Regions from separate parts of the Rhizobium sp. BE258 genome, predicted to be linked through region 2. Evidence: predicted binding sites of a transcription regulator. Region 2 holds the regulator's gene; each other region holds the start of a gene.
What was found. Region 2 encodes PhoB, which activates phosphate uptake and scavenging genes when phosphate is short. Its sites were predicted from a motif close to TGTCATNNANCTGTCAT; they were not measured.
Positions count from the first base shown of each region.

Region 1 (7,576 bases), 190 kb from region 2:
TGGAACGCTCAATCGTAATACGCATGGGATGCTACCGCTTTCGACCGTGACTGTCCGGGCGCGCGAGCGCGCCAGAAAAATGCCTTTCCGGCTCCATGGCCGGAGGAGTGGACGGGCAAAATGGCAGAACTTTGCCGGGCATTGCAAGGGGTGCAAGGCTTTGCAGGCCTGCAAAGGCGCATTTACCCAATGATCCTCACAGAAATCCGAACCCTTGCCGCGAACGAAGCCTGCGCGCATAAAGAGCCGACGCCAGAGAGGGCCTTTGAAATTGAGTAATGAAGAGACGGCGGGCGAGGGCGGCAAGCTTCGCACCTACCGCCTGCACAATGTCAGCATCCCCGCCCGCCCGCTCGAAGCGGCGCTGTATCTGGTCGCAACGCCGATCGGCAATCTCGGCGATATCACGCTTCGCGCGCTGGAAACGCTGGCGGGAGCCGATGTGCTCGCCTGCGAGGATACGCGTGTGACGCGCGTGCTTCTCGACCGCTACGGCATCCAGAACCGGCCCTTTTCCTATCACGAATACAATGCAGACGAGGCCGGTCCGCGTCTGATGCAGGCGATCGAGGCCGGAAAATCGGTCGCGCTGGTCTCGGATGCCGGAACGCCGCTGGTCTCCGACCCGGGCTATCGTCTGGCGCAGACCGCCATCGAGACCGGCTACAAGGTCGTTCCAATCCCGGGTGCTTCGGCCCCGCTGGCGGCCCTCGTCGGTTCCGGTCTGCCAAACGAAGCCTTTCTTTTTGCCGGGTTTCTACCGGTCAAGGACAAGGCGCGCCGCGACCGGCTGGGCGAATTCGCAACCACGCCGGCGACACTGCTGTTCTTCGAATCCCCGCATCGCATCGGCGCGACGTTGGCGGCTGCGGCCGACGTGCTGGGCGGTGAACGCCTTGCCTCGGTTTGCCGCGAACTGACCAAGACCTATGAGGAATTCCGACGCGGCACGCTCGCGGAACTTGCCGCCCACTACGCCGAGAACGACAATGTGAAGGGCGAGATCGTGCTCGTCGTGGCACCGGCCGCCGAGAAGCCGGCCGATGCGGCCGATGTCGATGCGATCCTTGCCGATCTCTCGGGCACGATGCCGACAGCCAAGGCGGCAGCCGAGGCCGCAAAGCTGACGGGTCTGCCCCGCAAGGAGCTTTATCACCGCTTGCTGGAGATGAAGGCGGATGAGCGGTAGCGGCCCTCGCGCGGACAGGCAGAAGGCGCTGCGCCGGGGCCGGTTCTCGGAATACGCGGCCGCACTGTTTCTTATCCTGAAGGGCTACCGCATCGCCGCCTTCCGCTATCGCACCAAGCTCGGCGAGATCGATATCATCGCCCGCAAGGGCGATCTCGCCATTTTCGTCGAGGTCAAAGCGCGGCGTGACGAGCGCGGCGCGGTGGACGCTGTTTCTTATGCGGCTCAGAAACGCATCCGTGATGCCAGCGACCTCTGGCTTGCCCGCCAGCCAGCCAATCACCTGCTATCGCAGCGTTACGACATCGTGGCCGTGTTGCCCGGCCGCTTGCCCCGGCATTTCCCAAATGCCTTCTAGCAGCATTGCATAGGCGTGCAGACAGCCAGGCTTTGTAATTTTTCTGTCATGCAAATGTAAAGGAGGCGTCACGTAAGGCCTCTATTGGCTTCCTCACCCCAACAATTGGTGGAGAGGATTTATCCATGTTCAAGACGTTTTCTCTGGCCGCTGCCGCGGTCGTATTGTCTTCGTCGGCATCGTTCGCCGCAACCGAGATCACCTGGTGGCACGCCATGGGTGGCGAACTCGGTCAGAAGCTCGAGCAGATCGTTCAGAAGTTCAACGACAGCCAGACCGAATATCACGTGACCCCGGTTTTCAAGGGCACCTATCCTGAGACCCTGACTGCCGCTATCGCCGCTTTCCGCGCAGGTCAGCAGCCGGCTATCGTTCAGGTCTTCGAGGTCGGCACCGGCACGATGATGGCCGCCAAGGGCGCCGTCTATCCGGTTTACAAGCTGATGGCCGACGAGGGCGAGCCCTGGGATCCGTCGAAGTTCATCGCGCCTGTCGTCGGCTACTACTCCGATCCGGAAGGCAACATCCTGTCCTTCCCGTTCAACTCCTCGACGCCGATCCTCTATTACAACAAGGACGTCTTCAAGAAGGCTGGCCTCGATCCGGAAGTTGCCCCGAAGACCTATGCCGAACTGGCTGAGTTCTCGAAGAAGATCGTTGACTCCGGCGCTGCCAAGTGCGGCTTCACCATTACCTATGCTGCGACCTGGCTCGGCCTCGAAAACTTCTCGGCCATCCACGACCTGCCCTACGGCACGCTGCAGAACGGCTTCGGCGGCACCAAGGCTGAGCTGAGCTTCAACGGTCCGAACCAGGCTCGTCTCTGGAGCGATCTGAAGAAGTGGCAGGATGCCGGTTACTTCCAGTACGGCGGTCCGGGCGGCGGCCCCGATGCAGCTCCGAAGTTCTACTCGCAGGAATGCGCCATTTACATGGGCTCCTCGGGCTCGCGCGCTGGCGTGATCAACAACGCCAAAGCATTCCAGGTCGGCTTCTCGACGCTGCCTTACTACGACGACGTCACCAAGGATCCGAAGAACTCGATCATCGGCGGCGCAACGCTCTGGACGCTGAACGGCCAGAAGCCTGAGGTCTACAAGGGTGTTGCCAAGTTCTACACCTACCTCAGCCAGCCGGAAGTTCAGGCTGATTGGCACCAGTTCTCGGGCTACCTGCCGATCACCAACGCTGCTTACGATCTCGGCAAGTCGCAGGGTTACTACGACAAGAACCCGGGCTCCGACGTCGGTCTGAAGCAGATACTCCGCGGCACGCCGTCCGAAAACTCCAAGGGCGTTCGTTTCGGCAACCTGACCCAGATCCGCGACGTCATCGACCAGCAGTTCGAAACCGTGCTGTCTGGCAAGCAGACCGCCCAGCAGGCACTCGACGAAGCCGTCAAGGAAGGCAACGCCATCCTGCGCGAATTCGAAGCCGCCAACTCGAACTAAGCTTTCGAAGCAGAAGCTGAGCCCTCCCCAGTCCGGGGAGGGCCTTTCCATATCGGGCGAGCCATGCAGACAAAGCGCACAATCTTCTCGAACCGCGTCCTGCCATATTTTCTTCTGGCGCCGCAGCTCGCAGTCACCCTGGTCTTCTTCATCTGGCCGGCCTTTCAGGCCTTCCGGCAGTCCTTCCTGCGCGAAGACCCCTTCGGCATGAAGACCACCTTTGTCTGGTTCGCCAATTACACCAAGCTCTTCGGCAGCGCCGACTATATGAACGCGCTGTGGGTGACGCTGATCTTCTCGGTCTCCGTCACCGTTCTGTCGATGGGTCTGTCACTGCTCTTTGCTGTCTGCGTCAATCGCGTTCTGAAGAGCGGCCGCATCTATACGACGCTGCTCGTCTGGCCCTATGCCGTGGCGCCTGCCGCTGCCGGCCTGCTCTGGTGGTTCATGTTCAACCCCAGCATCGGCATCCTGCCCTATATCCTTCGCCAGTTCGGCTATGACTGGAACCACCGCCTCGACGGCAATGACGCGATGATCCTCATCGTCATCGCATCGGCCTGGAAGCAGATTTCCTACAATTTCCTGTTCTTCGTCGCAGGCCTGCAATCCGTCCCGCAGTCCGTCATCGAGGCTGCATCGATCGATGGCGCCGGACCGTTCAAACGGTTCTGGACGGTGGTCTTCCCGCTGATCTCACCGACCACCTTCTTCCTGGCGGTCATCAACGTCACCTATGCGCTGTTCGACACCTTCCCGATCGTCGATTCCACGACGTCAGGCGGACCCTCGCAATCGACGAATACGCTCGTCTACAAGGTCTATGCCGACGGTTTCGTCGGCCTGAACCTCGGCCCGTCGGCTGCGCAGTCGGTGGTGCTGATGCTGATCGTTGTCGCCCTGACCGTCATCCAGTTCCGCTGGATAGAGAAAAAAGTCCAGTATTGAGGCCCGTGCGATGATCGAGAACCGTCCCTTTCTGAACTTTTTGACGCATTTCATCCTGATCGTCGGCGTCGTCACGGTGGTCTTCCCCGTCTACCTCGCCTTCATCGCCGCCACCCATGGTCCGACCGACTTCATGAGTGGCCTCATGCCACTGCTTCCAGGCGATCAGCTGATCACCAATTTCGACCAGCTGCTCAGCGCCGGCAATTCTGTGGCCGGTGCGCCGCCTTTCGCGCTGATGCTGGCAAACAGCCTGTTGATGGCTGTCATGATCGCCGTCGGCAAGATCGCCATCTCGATCATCTCCGCATTCGCGATCGTCTATTTCCGCTTTGCGCTGCGCATGGTGGCCTTCTGGATCATCTTCCTGACGCTGATGCTGCCGGTCGAGGTCCGCATCCTGCCGACCTACAAGGTGGTCGCCGATCTCGGCATGCTGAATTCCTATCCGGGTCTCGTCATCCCGCTGATCGCCTCGGCGACCGCGACCTTCCTGTTCCGCCAGTTCTTCCTGACCATCCCGGAAGAACTGATGGAAGCGGCCCGAGTCGATGGCGCAGGCGCCATGAAATTCTTCCGGGATATCCTGCTGCCGCTGTCGCGTACCAATATCGCGGCGCTGTTCATCATCCTCTTCATCTATGGCTGGAACCAGTATCTCTGGCCGATGCTGATCACCACCGATCCCGGCTATTACACGGCGGTCATGGGTATCAAGCGTCTGGCCTCGGTACTGGACGGCGACACCCAATGGAACCTCGTGATGGCAGGCGTCATCCTCGCCGCCCTGCCGCCGGTTCTCATCATCATCGTCATGCAGCGCCTTTTCGTCAAAGGCCTGGTCGAAACGGAGAAATGACAATGGCCTCTATCGATGTAGAAGGCGTCGGCAAGATCTATCAGGGCGGCGTCAAGGCTGTCTCGGGTGTCGGCATCAACATCAAGGACGGCGAGTTCATCGTCCTCGTCGGACCGTCCGGCTGCGGCAAGTCCACCCTGCTGCGCATGATCGCCGGTCTTGAGAGCATTTCCGAGGGACAGGTGAAGATCGGCAACCGCGTCGTCAACAACGTGGAGCCGGCCGATCGCGACATCGCCATGGTGTTTCAGAACTATGCACTTTACCCGCATATGTCGGTCCGCCAGAACCTCGAATATGGCCTGAAGAACCGCAAGACGCCTCGGGCGGAAATCGACGCCCGCGTCGCCGAAGCCGCCCGCATGCTGCAGATCGAGCAATATCTGGAGCGCAAGCCGAAAGCCCTCTCGGGCGGTCAGCGCCAGCGCGTCGCCATGGGCCGCGCCATTGTTCGCAAGCCGGCCGTCTTCCTCTTCGACGAGCCGTTGTCAAACCTCGATGCCAAGCTGCGCGTCTCGATGCGCGGCGAGATCAAGCGTCTGCAGCGCCGCCTCGGCACCACCTCGATCTATGTCACCCACGACCAGCTGGAAGCGATGACGCTGGCGGACCGCCTCGTCGTCCTGAACGGCGGCGAGATCGAGCAGATCGGCGCGCCGCTCGATGTCTACCACACCCCGGCCTCCACCTTCGTCGCCAGCTTCATCGGCTCACCGGCCATGAACCTCCTGAAGGCGGAGCTCCATGGCGACAAGCTGGCGATCGGCCCGAGCCTGATCGATCTCGCTGGCAACGCTCCGGCCTCCGGTCCCGTTACCATCGGCATGCGCGCCGAGGACCTGCGTCTCGCGCGGGCAGACGAATATGCGATGCCGCTCGCCGTCGAATATGTCGAGGAACTCGGCTCGCAGCGCCTCGTCCACGGTATGCTCGGCGATCAGCAGCTGACTGCGGTCGTCTCGCCGGAAACGCCGATCGCCAGTGAAATGCGCTTCATCATCGCTCCCGAAAAGCTTCACTTCTTCGCGGCCGATAGCGGCAAGAGGATCGGTGCCGGCGTTGCGGCCAGCACAAGCGCGCCGGTCGCCGCCGAGCCAGTCCAGTAGGCTTCGTCAGGATACGTTAAAATTTTAGCGGCTGCTTGAACGCCTCTCTTACGACTTGTCTGTTATTCCACGAACATTGGGGTAGCAAACGGGGTGTTTCATGGCCTGGAAGCTTATGCTTGCAAGTGCGGTCGCAATGGCTGCGCGCACGGTGCCGTATGCTGTGGCGATGCCGCGCGGCAAATCCTTCATCGCGCATTCGAGCGACCATCTGCCGATGAAGTCGACGCCGATCAACCCGGACTGGGTGGTCAGCGGTGACCCGCAGGCCCGCACCGCCGAGCACTCGCGCGGCCACGACGAAGCTTCGCTGACGGCGATCTGGGATTGTACGGCAGGCGAGTTCCGCTGGTTCTTCGGCTGGGACGAGACCGTGATGATCATCGAGGGAGAGGTCCATATCACTGCGGAAGACGGCACCGAGCGCACACTCCGCGCCGGCGACGTCGCCTTCTTTGCCGGCGGCACCTGGGCCAGCTGGCGGGTCGACAATTACGTCCGCAAGGTTGCCTTCCTGCGCAAGCCTTTCCCGAAGCCGGTGGCGCTCGCCTACCGCCTCCGCAACATGCTGCGCAACACCGGACAGCAGGGCCTCGCGGCCTGAAGAAACCTTGATCGCGATATCACGAAGCCATTGATTGGCCGTTGCGTTCAGCCGTCTTGCGACCTACATCTGTCCGGCATTCAGTGAGGGACGGAAATGGCCAAGATCAAGAACGTAGCGGTCCAGATGGACCATGTTTCGGGCATCAACATCGCAGGCGATTCCACCTTCGCCATGAGCCTTGAGGCGCAGACCCGGGGCTACAAGCTCTTTCACTACACGCCGGATCGTCTGAGTTTCCGCGATGGCCAGGTTTTCGCCTCCGTTGAGCCGATGATCCTGCGCGACGTCAAGGGCGACCATTTCGAGCTCGGCGCCCCCGAGCGTATCGATCTCGCGACCATGGATGTCGTCCTGCTCCGCCAGGATCCGCCCTTCGACATGGCCTACATCACCTCGACGCATCTGCTCGAGCGCATCCACCCGAAGACGCTCGTCGTCAACGATCCGGCCTGGGTGCGTAACTCGCCGGAAAAGATCTTCGTCACCGAATTCGCCGATCTGATGCCGAAGACGCTGATCACCAAGGATGCCGCCGAAATCCGCCGCTTCCGCGATGAAATGGGCGATATCATCCTCAAGCCGCTCTACGGCAATGGCGGCGCCGGTGTCTTCCATTCGACCAAGGACGATCGCAACCTCTCCTCGCTGCTCGAGATGTTCGGCCAGCTCTTCCGCGAGCCCTTCATCGCCCAGCAATATCTGCCTGACGTGCGCAAAGGCGACAAGCGGATCATCCTTGTCGATGGCGAGCCTGTCGGCGCGATCAACCGCGTTCCGGCCGAGCATGACAGCCGCTCCAACATGCATGTCGGCGGCCGCGCCGAGGCGACCGAGCTCACGGCGCGCGAGATGGAAATCTGCAAGCGCATCGGCCCGGCTCTGAAGGACCGCGGCTTCCTGCTGGTCGGCATCGACGTCATCGGCGACTACATGACGGAGATCAACGTCACGTCTCCCACTGGCTTACGCGAAGTCGCCAGGTTCGGGGGCGCCGATATCGCAAGCCTTCTCTGGGATGCCATCGAGCGCAAGCGCACCTAAAAGGGTGTTTTGTTCTC
Region 1 covers NZ_JAVDWL010000002.1:806,005-813,580, reverse strand. The annotation lists gene dnaN (DNA polymerase III subunit beta) at 1-25, opposite strand, end outside; gene J2X43_RS09260 (hypothetical protein) at 121-279, shown strand; gene rsmI (16S rRNA (cytidine(1402)-2'-O)-methyltransferase) at 272-1,189, shown strand; gene J2X43_RS09250 (YraN family protein) at 1,179-1,547, shown strand; gene ugpB (sn-glycerol-3-phosphate ABC transporter substrate-binding protein UgpB) at 1,673-2,998, shown strand; gene ugpA (sn-glycerol-3-phosphate ABC transporter permease UgpA) at 3,062-3,946, shown strand; gene ugpE (sn-glycerol-3-phosphate ABC transporter permease UgpE) at 3,957-4,805, shown strand; gene J2X43_RS09230 (sn-glycerol-3-phosphate ABC transporter ATP-binding protein UgpC) at 4,808-5,911, shown strand; gene J2X43_RS09225 (cupin domain-containing protein) at 6,012-6,515, shown strand; gene gshB (glutathione synthase) at 6,612-7,559, shown strand.
Region 1: ugpB (sn-glycerol-3-phosphate ABC transporter substrate-binding protein UgpB) is a predicted target of PhoB. The motif match lies at 1,581-1,597, and genes of this name have one in related genera.

Region 2 (7,576 bases):
CAAGATCGTCAATCAGCTGACGGGTGACCTCGAGTTCACCTCGCCGCAGACGCTGGTTGCCTTCGCGCTCGGCATTACGCTCTTCTTCATCACGCTTTGCCTCAATATCTACGCGCTCTACATCGTGCGCAAATACCGGGAGCAGTACGAATGACGAATATTGTTTCTCCCGTTGCAGGCATCACTGTCTCCAAGGCTCCGGCACGCCGCGACATCGGCATCAAGCGCCGCTATGCCGCAGAACGCCGCTTCCAGGCCTATGGCATCGCTGCCATATCTTTTGGCCTGATCTTCCTGGCGATCCTGCTCTCGACGGTCATCCGCCAGGGCTATACCGCCTTCCAGCAGACGGCGATCACGCTTCCGGTGGAATTCACCGAAAAGACCATTGACCCGAGCAACAAGCGTGCGACCGATCCGTCGGTCCTCGTCTCTGCCAACTACGGCGCGTTGCTGCGTGACGCCATCGTCAAGCAGCTGAATGTCAACGCCTCGAGCCGTCCTGACGTCCGCGATGCTTCGGCCATGCTCTCCAAGGGCGCTCCGATCCAGCTGCGCGACATGGTTGTTTCCGACCCGTCGATCATCGGCAAGACGGTCAATGTCACGGTGCTTGCCGACGCCAATATCGATAGCGCCAGCAAAGGCCAGATCGATCTCTCTGTCGATGAGAAGAACCGCAAGGTGAACGACAAGCAGGTCGGCTGGATGAACGAGCTTAAGGCGAGCGGTGCTCTCTTCAAGCAGTTCAACACAGGCCTGTTCGTCAATGGCAATTCCAGCCGTCCGGAAGCGGCAGGGCTCGGCGTTGCTCTCATCGGCTCGCTCTACCTGATGCTGATCGTTCTGGTTCTTGCTCTGCCGATCGGTGTCGCCGCCTCGATTTATCTCGAGGAGTTCGCGCCGAAGAACAAGCTGACCGATCTCATCGAGGTCAACATCAACAACCTCGCTGCCGTTCCGTCGATCGTTTACGGTCTGCTCGGCCTCTCCGTCTTCATCAACTTCATGGGTCTGCCGCGTTCCGCGTCGCTGGTCGGTGGCCTGGTGCTGACGCTGATGACCCTGCCGACCATCATCATCGCGACGCGTGCTGCGCTTCGTGCCGTGCCGCCGTCGATCCGCTCGGCCGCTCTCGGTCTCGGCGCATCGAAGATGCAGATGGTGTTCCACCACGTTCTGCCGCTTGCCATGCCGGGCATCCTGACCGGTACCATCATCGGCCTGGCTCATGCGCTCGGCGAAACCGCGCCTCTGCTGCTGATCGGCATGGTCGCCTTCGTCGCCAATGCCCCGACCACGCCGCTCGATCCGTCCACGGCACTTCCGGTCCAGGTCTATATGTGGGCCAACGAAGCCGAACGCGCCTTCGTGGAGCGTACCTCGGGTGCCATCATCGTCCTGCTTCTGTTCCTGATCGTCATGAACATCGGAGCCATCCTCTTGCGCCGTCGCTTTGAGCGCCGCTGGTAAACGGAGTACAAACCCATGAACATGTTGACAGAAGCAGCAGTTGAGAAGGCTCTGGACCAGAAGATGAACAGCATCCCTTACAAGATGATCGGCCAGGACGTTTCCGTCTATTACGGCGAAAAGCGCGCTCTCTTCGACGTCAAGCTGAACATCCGCGAAAATACAGTGACTGCGCTCATCGGCCCGTCCGGCTGCGGCAAGTCCACCTTCCTGCGCAGCCTGAACCGTATGAACGACACGATCGACAACTGCCGCGTCACCGGCAAGATCACGCTCGATGGCGATGATATCTACGATCCGGATATCGACGTCGTCGAATTGCGCGCCCGCGTCGGCATGGTGTTTCAGAAGCCGAACCCGTTCCCGAAGACGATCTACGAAAACGTCGCCTACGGCCCGCGCATCCACGGTCTCGCCAAGTCGAAGGCCGACATGGACCAGATCGTCGAGACCAGCCTGCAGCGCGCCGGCCTCTGGAACGAGGTCAAGGACCGCGTGCATGAATCCGGCACCGGCCTCTCCGGCGGTCAGCAGCAGCGTCTCTGCATCGCCCGTGCCGTCGCGGTCTCGCCTGAGGTCATCCTCATGGACGAACCCTGCTCGGCGCTCGATCCGATCGCAACCGCAAAGGTCGAGGAGCTGATCCACGAGCTGCGCGAAAGCTACACGATCGTCATCGTGACGCACTCCATGCAGCAGGCGGCCCGCGTCTCGCAGCGCACCGCCATGTTCCACCTCGGCAACCTCGTCGAGGAGAACGACACCGACAAGATGTTCACCAATCCGGACGATCCGCGCACCCAGGACTACATCATGGGCCGCTTCGGCTGATCTTTGGCGTCACGACTTCCGATAGAGACACTCAAGGACATTTCCCATGGCATCGACACATATCTTTTCTGCATATGACGAGGATCTGAAGTTCCTGACCCGCCGCATTTCCGAAATGGGCGGTCTGGCGGAACAGATGGTCTCCGACGCTGTGCGCGCGCTGGTCAATGGCGACGGCGCACTGGCGCAGAAGGTCATCTCCGACGACGTGATCCTCGATCACGCCGAGCGCGAGATCAACGACAAGGCGATCGTCACCATCGCCCGCCGCCAGCCGATGGCGTCGGACCTGCGCGAGATCATGGGTTCGATCCGCATCGCCGCTGACCTCGAGCGTGTCGGCGATCTCGGCAAGAACACCGCCAAGCGCGTTATCGCCGTGCAGAGCACCGGCGTTCCGCGTAAGCTTGGCCGCGGCCTGGAGCATCTCTCGGAACTGGCTCTCGTGCAGCTCAAGGAAGTGCTTGACGTCTACACGACGCGCGCTGCCGATAAGGCGAAGTCGATCCGCGAGCGCGACGAGGAAATCGACGCGATGTACACCTCGCTGTTCCGCGAGCTCCTGACCTACATGATGGAAGATCCGCGCAACATCACCAGCTGCACGCATCTTCTGTTCTGCGCCAAGAACATCGAGCGCATCGGCGACCACGCCACCAACATCGCAGAAACCATCTACTACATGGCGACCGGCGCCCAGCCGGAGGGCGAGCGTCCGAAGGACGACACCGCCAACACCGTCGGCGCGGTCACGGAATAATATCCGGACCGGGCCTCAGGAGACAGAGCAGAATGATCCCGAGAGTTGCAGTCGTTGAAGACGAAGAAGCACTGAGCGTGCTTCTTCGTTACAATCTCGAAGCCGAAGGTTTCGAGGTCGACACCATCCTGCGCGGCGATGAGGCGGAAATCCGCCTTCAGGAGCGGACGCCGGACCTTCTTATCCTTGATTGGATGCTGCCTGGCGTATCAGGCATCGAGCTTTGCCGCCGGCTGCGCATGCGCCCGGAGACCGAGCGCCTGCCGATCATCATGCTGACGGCACGCGGCGAGGAAAGTGAACGCGTTCGCGGCCTCTCGACCGGTGCCGACGACTATGTCGTCAAGCCGTTCTCGACGCCTGAGCTCGTCGCACGCGTCAAGGCGATGCTGCGCCGCGCCAAGCCCGAAGTTCTCTCGACCGTGCTGAAATGCGGCGATATCGAACTCGACCGCGAGACGCACCGCGTTCATCGCAAGACCCGCGAAGTCCGTCTCGGACCGACCGAGTTTCGCCTGCTGGAATTCCTGATGGCCTCTCCCGGCCGCGTCTTCTCGCGCTCGCAGCTTCTGGATGGCGTCTGGGGTCACGACATCTATGTCGACGAGCGCACCGTCGATGTCCATGTCGGCCGTCTGCGCAAGGCGCTGAATTTCTCCAACATGCAGGATGTCATCCGCACCGTTCGCGGCGCTGGATATTCGATGGAAGCTTGAAGCTTTCGGAATTGAGACACAAAAAAACGGGCCGTAAGGCCCGTTTTTCGTTTGTGCTTACCCGGCTCAGTTTGCCCGGGCTGCTGCCCTGCGGCGCTCGTTGACCGGCTGGTAGGCCAGGCGCTGGTGGTAGGTGCAGTAAGGCGAAGAATCCGGGCTTTCGCAGCCGCAGAAGTGGAAATCGTCCTTCAAGGGATCGCCGACCGGCCACTTGCAGGTGCGCTCGGTGAGCTCCGTCAGGCCGAGACGGCGGGAAATCGGGACGATCACGTTCTTGGCGGGACGGTATTCCATCTCCTCCATGACGTCGATCTCGATCTCTTCCTTCAGCATCGTCGCGCCCTGCTGGCGGGTGACCGTACGGGTCGTCGCCAGACGCGATGCGTAGGTTGGGGCGCGGGGTGCTGCCGCCGTACGCTTGGGAGCGCGGGCAGCCGTGGCGTTGCCGCCGGCCTTCGCACGGCCCGGCAGCGCCAGACGGTGAACCTTGCCGATAACGGCGTTACGGCTGACGCCGCCAAGCTGGGCAGCGATCTGGCTCGCGCTCAGCCCTTCGGACCACAGTTTCTTGAGTTTCTCGACCCGCTCGTCTGTCCAGTTCATGCCCTGTGTCTCCGCCGTTTAAGCGTTGCGAAGGCAGAATCCCTCACTGTTTGCCCCGGACGAATCCGGCACAAGAAACGCTTGACTAATTTTGGTGACTAGTTCCGCCGCATGCAGTCTAGTAATTGAGTTTTAACCTAGTGTGAGGCTGACTCCGTGACAAGAGTCGCAGGAATCCGGATGAATCGAATTCGGGGTTTTCCCCAACTTGCTTCCCCTGAGAGTCATTTCTGCAACATTAGCTGTTGATAAAACGCGACATTGCTTGAGCGTCTCTCAGAAGCCACGAAAGCCGCAGTTTTGTTGACATTGCAGTGCGAAAAGTAAATAGTGCCAGTCGCCGCCGAAAGGCGGCATTTTTAATTTTTCGGACCTGGTTTTTTAGCCGGAGTCCGGTTGCCCGTAACGCTGACAGGAGACCGCGCCATGGCTGAAGCCGCGCCGCTATATGATACCTATTCTCGTGCCCCATTGCGGTTCGAGCGAGGTGAGGGCGTGTGGCTGATTACCGAAAGCGGCGAACGATATCTGGATTTCGGTGCCGGCGTTGCCGTGACCTCGGTCGGCCACAGCAATCCGCATGTCGTGGATACCCTAAAGGCACAGGCCGACAAGGTCTGGCACCTGTCCAACATCTATGAAATCCCCGGTCAGGAGCAACTCGCCAGGCGGCTGACGGAGGCGACTTTCGCCGACAAGGTGTTCTTCACCAATTCCGGCGCGGAAGCCCTGGAATGCGCGATCAAGACCGCACGCCGCTATCAGTATTCGAAGGGCCATCCCGAGCGTTTCCATATCATCACCTTCGAAGGCGCCTTCCACGGACGTACGCTGGCGACGATCGCTGCCGGCGGGCAAGAGAAGTATCTCGAAGGTTTCGGCCCCAAGGCCCCTGGCTTCGACCAGGTGCCCTTTGGCGATATCGACGCTGTGCGCGCCGCAATCACCGATGCGACCGCAGGCATTCTGATCGAGCCGGTTCAGGGCGAGGGTGGCATTCGCCCGGTGACCACGGAGTTCATGAAGGCGCTGCGTGCGCTCTGCGACGAGAAGGAGCTGCTGCTCATTCTCGACGAGGTCCAGACGGGCGTCGGCCGTACCGGCAAGTTCTTTGCCTATGAGTGGTCCGGCGTCACCCCTGATATCATGGCTGTCGCCAAGGGCATCGGTGGCGGCTTCCCGCTCGGCGCCTGCCTGGCAACGGCGGAAGCTGCGTCCGGCATGAAGGCCGGTACCCACGGCTCGACCTATGGCGGCAACCCGCTCGCCATGGCTGTCGGCGGCGCTGTGCTCGACATCGTCCTTGCCGAAGGCTTCCTCCAGCATGTCCGTGACGTCGCTCTGGTCTTCCGCCAAGGCCTGGCATCGCTCAAGGACCGCTATCCCGACGTGATCGAGGATATCCGCGGCGAGGGCTTGCTGCTCGGTATCAAGGCCGCCGTTCCCTCGACTGAACTTCTGGCTGCCATCCGCGATGCGCATCTGCTTGGCGTGCCCGCCGGCGACAACGTTGTGCGTCTGCTGCCGCCTTTGGTCGTCACGGCGGAGGAAGCTCGCGAGGGTCTCGCCCGCATTGAGCAGGCCGCCGAAAGCATTCGCGCATCGAAGGCCAAGAAGACGGCTTGAACGGATAGATGCCTTCCGGGGCAAACAGGTAAGGACGACATGGCTTCCCCCAAACACTTCCTCGATCTTTCGGCGATGAGCTCTGCCGATCTGCGTGTCATCATGGACGACGCGATGCTGCGCAAGCAGGCGTTCAAAGCAGGCAAGGGCGACAAGCCGCTGGCCGGCAAGATGCTGGCGATGATCTTCGAAAAGCCTTCCACACGGACGCGCGTCTCCTTCGATGTCGGCATGCGGCAGCTCGGCGGCGAGACGCTGTTCCTCTCGGGCACCGAGATGCAGCTCGGCCGCGCCGAGACGATCGGCGATACCGCCAAGGTTCTGTCGCGCTACGTTGATGCGATCATGATCCGTACGACCGAGCATCACCGCATGCTGGAGCTTGCCGAACACGCGACGGTACCGGTCATCAACGCGCTGACGGACGATACGCATCCCTGCCAGATCATGGCTGATATCATGACCTTCGAAGAGCATCGCGGCCCGGTCAAGGGCAAGACGATCGCCTGGACCGGTGACGGCAACAATGTGCTGCATTCGCTGGTCGAAGGGGCTGCCCGTTTCGGCTATCGCATGAACATGGCGGTACCCCTTGGTTCTGAGCCGAAGGATCACTATCTGAACTGGGCCCGCAATGAGGGCGCCGAAATCATGCTTGGCCATGATGCCGACCGTGCGGTCGAAGGCGCCGATTGCGTGGTAACCGATACCTGGGTCTCCATGAATCAGGAACATCGGGCTCGCGGTCACAACGTCTTCCAGCCCTATCAGGTCAATCAGGCTTTGATGGCGAAAGCAGGCAAGGATGCATTGTTCATGCATTGCCTGCCCGCCCATCGTGGTGAGGAAGTGACGGACGATGTGATCGATGGCCCGCAATCCGTGGTCTTCGATGAAGCGGAAAACCGTCTTCATGCGCAGAAGTCGATTCTTGCATGGTGCCTGGGCGCGATCTGAACCATATTGGACGCCACATCCGGCCTGATGGCCTGGTGGCCGCGCGAGCGGGAAGACAGCTTGGTCTGCCGCTCTGACGACTAGGAGTAAGACCATGGCAGACACAGCCGCCGCTCTCAACGAGCTTCACTTCGCGGGCGATGATCACGTCGTCCCCTTTCAGGTCGAAGGCCTGGATGTGCGCGGCCGCGCCGTCCAGCTCGGCCCGATGCTCGACGCCATCCTTGAGCGCCACCACTATCCCGCACCCGTCGCCCGGCTTCTGGCCGAAGTCGTGGTCCTGACGGTTCTGCTCGGCACGTCGCTGAAATTCGAAGGCAAGTTCACGGTGCAGACCAAGGGTGATGGCCCGGTCGACCTGCTTGTTGCCGATTTTGCCACACCCGAGAACGTACGCGCCTATGCGCGCTTCGATCAGGCACTGCTGGATCAGGCGATCGCCGCCGGGCAGACAGAACCCGAGCAGCTGCTCGGCAAGGGCGTGCTGGCCTTCACCATCGATCAGGGCAAGTTCAGCCAGCCCTATCAGGGCATCGTCGAACTCGACGGTACCTCGCTCGAGGATATCGCCGGCGTCTATTTCCGCCAATCCGAGCAGATCCCGACGCGC
Region 2 covers NZ_JAVDWL010000002.1:619,499-627,074, reverse strand. The annotation lists gene pstC (phosphate ABC transporter permease subunit PstC) at 1-154, shown strand, start outside; gene pstA (phosphate ABC transporter permease PstA) at 151-1,473, shown strand; gene pstB (phosphate ABC transporter ATP-binding protein PstB) at 1,489-2,304, shown strand; gene phoU (phosphate signaling complex protein PhoU) at 2,351-3,064, shown strand; gene phoB (phosphate regulon transcriptional regulator PhoB) at 3,097-3,780, shown strand; gene J2X43_RS08320 (GcrA family cell cycle regulator) at 3,847-4,383, opposite strand; gene J2X43_RS08315 (aspartate aminotransferase family protein) at 4,810-6,009, shown strand; gene argF (ornithine carbamoyltransferase) at 6,049-6,966, shown strand; gene J2X43_RS08305 (Hsp33 family molecular chaperone) at 7,061-7,576, shown strand, end outside.

Region 3 (7,576 bases), on a different contig from region 2:
GCTGGCAACGCTGACCGATCCCTCGGCAAGCGCGACCGAAGAGACGGCGATCCTGAAGGCCGTCACCAACACCTATCCGACGGTGACAAGCGTCCGCGTCAAGGATGCGATCGATATCGTCAACCAGCTGGTCGGACAGCTTGCGACCGCGATACGCGCGGCGGCTTCCGTCGCACTCATTGCCTCTATCCTGGTGCTGGCAGGCGCGCTCGCCGCCGGAAACCGGGCCCGGACGCACGATGCGGTGGTGTTGAAAACGCTGGGCGCAACGCGCGCCATGCTCATCCGCGCCTTCAGTTACGAGTATCTGATCCTCGGCGCGGCCACCGCCATCTTCGCGCTTCTGGCAGGCGGCGTGGCAGCATGGTTCATCGTCAGCCGTATCATGCGGCTACCCTCCGCCTTCCTCCCGGATGTCGCGGGTCTGACGATCGCCACCGCTCTGGTGCTGACCGTCGGGATCGGCCTGATCGGAACCTGGCGCATCCTCGGCCAGAAGGCAGCACCCGTTCTGCGCGAGCTCTAGGGCTGGCACTGGTAAAGCAGCGCCCGATAAAATAGCTTCACCTTACGGCGATTTAACCCCGCCGCCGGTTGCAAGGGCCTTGTTTGCAAAGGGCGAAAGCCTCATATTGACCGCAGGCATGCTGGAGCTCCGCAGCGGCGCCCGGGTCGCAAAGCCCGACACCGTATTCACATCGGAGCTTGTAAGAGGAAACTATGGCTGACCTTCGTAACTACCAAAGCCGGACGCAGACTGGCGAGATGATCGACCAGGGGCTGCGCTCCTATATGCTCAAGGTCTACAACCTGATGGCGCTGGGTCTGGCGATCACGGGTGTAGCCGCATTTCTGTCATTCCAATTCGCCTTTGCCGACGGTCAGCTGACCGCCTTTGGCCAGGCCATCTATCTGAGCCCGCTGAAGTGGGTCGTCATCCTGGCTCCTCTGGCCATGGTGTTCTTCCTGAGCTTCCGGATCAACCGCATGAGCGTTTCGGCCGCGCAGACCACCTTCTGGATCTACGCCGCGCTGGTGGGTCTGTCGCTCTCGTCTCTGCTGCTGATCTACACCGGCCAGAGCGTGGTGCAGACATTCTTCATCACCGCCGCTTCGTTCGGCGCACTGTCGCTCTACGGTTATTCGACCAAGCGTGATCTCTCGGCCATGGGCTCGTTCCTGGTCATGGGTCTGTTCGGCCTGATCATCGCGTCGGTCGTTAACATCTTCCTGGGTTCGTCTGCCCTTCAGTTCGCGATCTCCGTGATCGGCGTCCTGATCTTCGCCGGCCTGACGGCCTACGATACGCAGCGGATCAAGGAAATGTACTACGACGCCGATGGTGCCGAGGTCATGGGCCGCAAGGCGATCATGGGCGCGCTGACGCTCTATCTCGACTTCATCAACCTGTTCATGTTCCTTCTGCAGTTCATGGGTAACCGCAAGTAAGACGGAACTGTTGACGGCCAGACCGTCTGGCCGAATGCGAGACAACCGAGCCGCCTGCAACAGAGATGTTGCGGGCGGTTTTGTTTTTTCGGAGTGTGGATTGAGCGCTGTGGTCATGCAGCTGGCAAATAACGGCCAGCCTTGCGCGTCTTAAAGCTTGCGTGCCGCCAGGCGCCGACGGTCGAGCGCAACATGGTCGGAGCCGCGCTTCGTCAGGCGGAATTGCCGCTTCTGGAACTCGCCGCGAATCTCGATAAAGCCCTTCTCCTCGGCTTCGTTCAAGGTCTTCAGGCTGGTGCCCTCAGGGGGAGACTGCCAATCAATGCCGACGGCGGCGTGCAGCAAAACCAGAATCTTGATAATGGCGTTTCTCCATGGCTGACGCACGCGGCCGATCTGCCGCCTGACGCAAAGGCCTGTTCCGCGAAGCTGTTCTCTAGAAGCTCTGGCGGGTTCGGTCAACTCGCCGGCCTTGGCCGCCACACGGCTGTCATCTCCGGCTTGCCGGAACAGAAGGCAGCGGAACAATCACGACGACGGCAGGCAAGTGCCCTGCATGGTCCCGATATCCTTATTCGCTTTTCCTGTTGCCAAATCTCGCGCCGGATGGTTTTCAGCCTGAACCACATTCCAGACATCGGCCGCCCAATGACCGTTCATCTCCGAGATATCGCAACCTCCGACCTCGATGCCATCACCGCGATTTACCGTGAGGCGGTGCTGTCAGGCGTCGCCAGCTACGAGATTGCCCCGCCGGAGCGCCAGGAGATGGCCACGCGGCTGGCTGCCATAACGGGCCAGGGCTACCCCTATCTCGCCGCCATCGACAAAGACGGTGTGCTGCTGGGCTATGCCTATGCATCGGCGTTCCGCACACGTCCGGCTTACAGGTGGATGGTCGAGGATTCGATTTATCTGGCGCCGGAGGCCCGGGGAAAGGGCGTCGGCAAGGCGCTGCTCGCGGAACTGATCGCCCGCTGCATCGCCCTTGGCTTCCGGCAGATGGTCGCCGTCATCGGTGGCGCCCATCCGGCATCGATCGCGCTGCATCGTTCATTGGGTTTCGAGGAAACCGGCCTGCTCAAGGGTACCGGCTACAAGCACGGCCGCTGGCTGGACACCATGCTCATGCAGCGGCAGCTGGGCGAGGGAAAGGATACCGATCCGGACCCGTCGGCCTATCCAGGCAGCCTCTACAAGGGCTGATCGCTATTTGTCGACGAGCTTCAGCACCTTGTCGAACACCTTCAGCACCTGCTGCAGCTCGTGGCCGCGCTTCAGGATCATGCCGTTGGTGTTGACGACGGAATAGGCGCCCTGCTTGTTGGCAAGCTTGGGGTCTTTCTCGATGGTGAAGAGCGGCATTTCGCCGGAGCGCTTGAAGACGGAGAACACCGCCTTGTCCTTCATGTGGTCGATGGCGTAGTCTTTCCACTCGCCCTCGCCGACCATGCGGCCGTAGATCCACAGGATCGCATCCAGCTCTCGCCGGTGAAAGGTCACCGGCAACGGATTCTTTTTCTGCTTGTATTCTTTAAGATCGACGACGACTGAGGAACTACTGTCGGCGGAACGGTGATCGCCATGCCGCAAATCCGGCTGATCTGTCATCAGTCTCACAAGGCCTCTCGCTTATGACAGGAGAGTGACAGTTTGCCCGACCCGCCGCAAATTGCAAGTGCGGCCAGTCATCACATTAAGCATATGCTATGCAATCTCCTGAACGCCGCAATTCAGTCAAAACAGCGCCTCATTTGCAGGGGAAATTCCGCTCACCGATTTGGCGCCAGCGCGCCAAAGGGCCCGGCTGAGCGTATCGACCTTAACCCCAGCCCCGAATACGATTAGCCGGGCCGCCCCGTTTTCCATCCTGAACGGATGAAACTTTCAGATATTTTTCCCGGCCATGACGACGGTTGCGCCGAGGATCGCGGCCGGATCACCGTCAGCCGTAGCAGCCTGTAACAGGATTGCACAGCCTTCAAGGTCGGCCTTTTGCAGAACCGTTGCAGGTAAGGTCAGGCTTATTGCCTTTCCGTCCCACATTCCGACAGTTTCGATATCGCTGACGCTGTTGATATAGGAAATCTTCTGGCCGCTGTTTTCGCCCTTCTCGACGTCGATGGTCCTTTCCTTGTCGAAATAGACCATCACCACATTGGCTTTCCCCTGGCCGGCGCCAATCTTGATCTCCAGCTCATCGCCCCGCATCTGCGCATCGATAGGGACATTCAGCCCCTTGCCGTCGGTCGAGAAGCCGTCGATCTTTCCGTTGATCGCCGAGAGATCGGAGCCGGTCATATGATCACGGCCGTTGACGACAACCTGCGGCGTGTAAACGTTGCTGCGGCCAAGCATGCGGGCATAGCCGTACTGACGCTCGGTGTTCTGCTTGGAACTCAGCGTGTCGGTCCAGCCGAGATAGTTCCAGTAATCGACATGATAGGCGAGCGCGATTACATTCCCCTGGCCAACGATCTTGCGAAATGCGGCATCGGCAGGCGGACAGGATGAACAGCCTTGCGAGGTAAACAGTTCAACGACGCCCTTCGGCTTGCCGTCTTCGGCTTGAAGTGGTGCTGCGAGCACCAGACCGGCAATCAGCGAAATCAAAAAACGCGGCGACATTGCAACCTCTTTATCCAGGACATCGGGCGAACGAAGGCCGCGCGGCCTGATTGACGACCGTAGAGATAATCCTTCCGGTTCCAAACGGGAAGTAACGAAGGGGTGAGACATCCCCGCCCGCCGCCACGCCGGGAACACATCGCCGTGAGCCGCGTCCCCGCAAAGAAAAACCGCCGGAGATTGCTCCCCGGCGGCGATTATCATGTGCTTGTCTTAAGAATTAAGCAGCGAGGTCGCGCAGAACCGTCTGCAGGATACCGCCGTTGTTGAGGTAGATGACCTCGTCGAGCGTATCGACGCGCGACAGCAGCGGAACGTCCTTCACCGAACCATCGCCGTAGGTGATCTTGGCGATCTTCTTCTCGCGCGGCTTGATGTTCTCGAGACCTTCGATCGTGACAATTTCATCGCCCTTGAGGCCGAGGCTTGCCCAGGTCGTGCCTTCTTCGAAGACGAACGGGATGATGCCCATGCCGACCAGGTTCGAGCGGTGGATACGCTCGAAGGACTGGGCGATGACGGCCTTGACGCCGAGCAGGTTGGTACCCTTTGCAGCCCAGTCACGCGACGAGCCGTTGCCGTATTCGACACCCGCGAAGATGACGAGCGGAACGCCCTCTGCCTTGTACTGCATGGCCGCGTCGTAGATCGATTCCTCTTCCTTCGACGGGTAATGGATGGTGTAGCCACCTTCCTTGCCGTTCGGGCCGAGCATGTGGTTGCGGATACGGATGTTGGCGAAGGTGCCGCGCATCATGACTTCATGGTTGCCGCGGCGCGTGCCGTACTGGTTGAAGTCCGCAACGCCGACATTGTGCTCGATGAGGTAGGCACCGGCAGGAGACGCCGCCTTGATCGAACCGGCCGGGGAAATGTGGTCGGTGGTGATCTTGTCGCCGAAGAGACCGAGAACGCGCGCACCCTTGATGTCGGAAATGCCCGTGCCGGTCTTGCCCATGCCGACGAAATACGGCGGGTTCTGAACGTAGGTCGAGTTGTCGTCCCAGGCATAGGTCTGGCCCGGAGGAACCTGAACGGCCTGCCAGTTGACGTCGCCCTTGAACACGTCGGCGTACTTTGTCTCGTAAAGTTCGCGGGTGACGTATTTCTGAATGAATTCCTGGATCTCGTGCGAGGTCGGCCAGATATCCTTCAGATAGACAGGGGTTCCGTTCTGGTCTTCACCGATCGGCTCCTTGGTCAGGTCCTTCTGGACCGTGCCGGCAAGCGCGTAGGCGACGACGAGCGGCGGGGAAGCGAGGTAGTTCGCCTGAACGTCAGGCGAAATACGGCCTTCGAAGTTGCGGTTGCCCGACAGCACGCCGGAAACGATCAGACCCTTGTCGTTGATCGTCTTCGAGACCGGTGCCGGCAGCGGGCCGGAATTGCCGATGCAGGTCGTGCAGCCGAAGCCGACGAGGTTGAAGCCGAGCTTGTCGAGATCAGCCTGCAGGCCCGACTTCGCCAGGTATTCGCCAACGACCTGCGATCCAGGTGCGAGCGAGGTCTTGACCCACGGCTTGGTCTTCAGGCCCTTGGCAACGGCGTTGCGGGCGAGAAGGCCGGCAGCGATCAGAACCGACGGGTTGGAGGTGTTGGTGCAGGAGGTGATCGCAGCAATGGCGACGTCGCCATGACCAAGATCGAAATCGGTGCCTTCGACCGGGTAGCGGTTCGAGAGCTGGCCCGGCTTCTTGTAGTCGGCGTCCATCGAACCGGCGAAACCGGCAGCGATGTTTTCGAGCGGGATGCGGCCTTCCGGGCGCTTCGGGCCGGCCATGGCAGGCACGACGTCGCCAAGGTCGAGTTCCAGCGTATCGGTGAAGACGAGGTCGGAACCATCGCCATCGCGCCACATGCCTTGAGCCTTGGAATAGGCTTCGACGAGCGCGATACGCTCCTTGGTGCGGCCGGAAACGTTCAGGTAGTTGATGGTTTCGCCGTCAACCGGGAAGAAACCGCAGGTCGCGCCATATTCCGGACCCATGTTGCCGATCGTCGCGCGGTCGGCGAGCGGCATGTTGTCCATGCCCGGGCCGAAGAATTCAACGAACTTGGAAACAACGCCCTTCTTGCGCAGCATCTGCACGACCATCAGCACGAGGTCGGTCGCGGTGACGCCTTCCTTGAGCTTGCCGGTGAGCTTGAAGCCGATGACTTCAGGCAGGAGCATCGAGACTGGCTGGCCGAGCATGGCTGCTTCGGCTTCGATACCGCCAACGCCCCAACCGAGAACGCCGAGACCGTTGATCATCGTCGTGTGGCTGTCGGTGCCGACGCAGGTGTCCGGATAAGCGATCGTTTCGCCATCCTCTTCCTTGGTCCAGACGGTCTGGCCGAGATATTCGAGGTTGACCTGGTGACAGATGCCGGTGCCCGGAGGAACGACGCGGAAATTCTTGAATGCCTGCTGGCCCCACTTCAGGAAGCGGTAGCGCTCGCCGTTGCGCTGGTATTCCAGCTCGACGTTCTTGGCAAAAGCCTGCGGCGTGCCGAATTCGTCGACGATGACGGAGTGGTCGATGACGAGGTCGACGGGAACCAGCGGGTTGATCTTCTCGGGGTCGCCACCGAGCGACACCATCGCGTCGCGCATTGCCGCGAGGTCGACGACGGCGGGAACGCCGGTGAAATCCTGCATCAGCACGCGCGCCGGGCGATAGGCGATTTCGTTTTCGACGGTGCCCTTGTTGTTCAACCACTCGGCAACGCCGAGGATGTGCTCCTTGGTGACCGACTGGCCATCTTCGAAGCGCAGCAGGTTCTCCAGCAGAACCTTCATCGAATAGGGAAGCTTCGAAACGCCCGGAAGACCATTCGCCTCAGCCTTGGGAAGGCTGTAATAGACGTAGTCCTTACCATCGACAGTGAGGGTGGAGCGACAATTGAAGCTGTCAAGAGACTTAGACACGAGATACCCCGTTTCTGATAGCCAACACAGTCGTGCGAACGCCTATGCACTTAATGCACATCAGGATGCGGGTACGGCCATTTCCGCTGTCCGCACGTGGAAAGAATATTCCATGTTCGGCGCAAGGATGAAGTTCACGCCGACCGCTGGCGTGGTTGCGGGTCTTATAGATAATTTCTAAGAAGGGTGCCAGATACTGCGTGGCCCATTTCGGACATTTTTTGCGTCGCGATGACTAAAATCTTAATCAACGGAAACGCCATGCATCTGACTGCCGAAAATCTCTCAGCACGCCGCGGCGAAGACCTGATTTTCAAGGATATCTCGTTCCGCATCGAAGCCGGCGAAGCACTGGTTTTGGCAGGGAAAAATGGATCAGGAAAGTCCACTTTACTGCGTGTCATGGCGGGACTTCTGCGGCCCGAAACCGGCACGGTCGACTTCACTGATTCGCGGGGTTCTTCGGAACATCGCGCCAGCGAAATCAGCCACTATCTCGGCCACCGCAACGCGATGAAAAGCGAGCTCACGGTCGCCGAAAATCTGACCTTCTGGCGGGACTTTCTCGGCAGCACTTCCGGTGGCGAG
Region 3 covers NZ_JAVDWL010000005.1:210,632-218,207, forward strand. The annotation lists gene J2X43_RS19330 (ABC transporter permease) at 1-526, shown strand, start outside; gene J2X43_RS19335 (Bax inhibitor-1/YccA family protein) at 721-1,449, shown strand; gene J2X43_RS19340 (hypothetical protein) at 1,600-1,800, opposite strand; gene J2X43_RS19345 (N-acetyltransferase family protein) at 2,098-2,655, shown strand; gene J2X43_RS19350 (DUF2794 domain-containing protein) at 2,659-3,060, opposite strand; gene J2X43_RS19355 (thioredoxin family protein) at 3,337-4,077, opposite strand; gene acnA (aconitate hydratase AcnA) at 4,298-6,988, opposite strand; gene ccmA (heme ABC exporter ATP-binding protein CcmA) at 7,250-7,576, shown strand, end outside.
Region 3: J2X43_RS19350 (DUF2794 domain-containing protein) is a predicted target of PhoB. The motif match lies at 3,084-3,100, and genes of this name have one in related genera.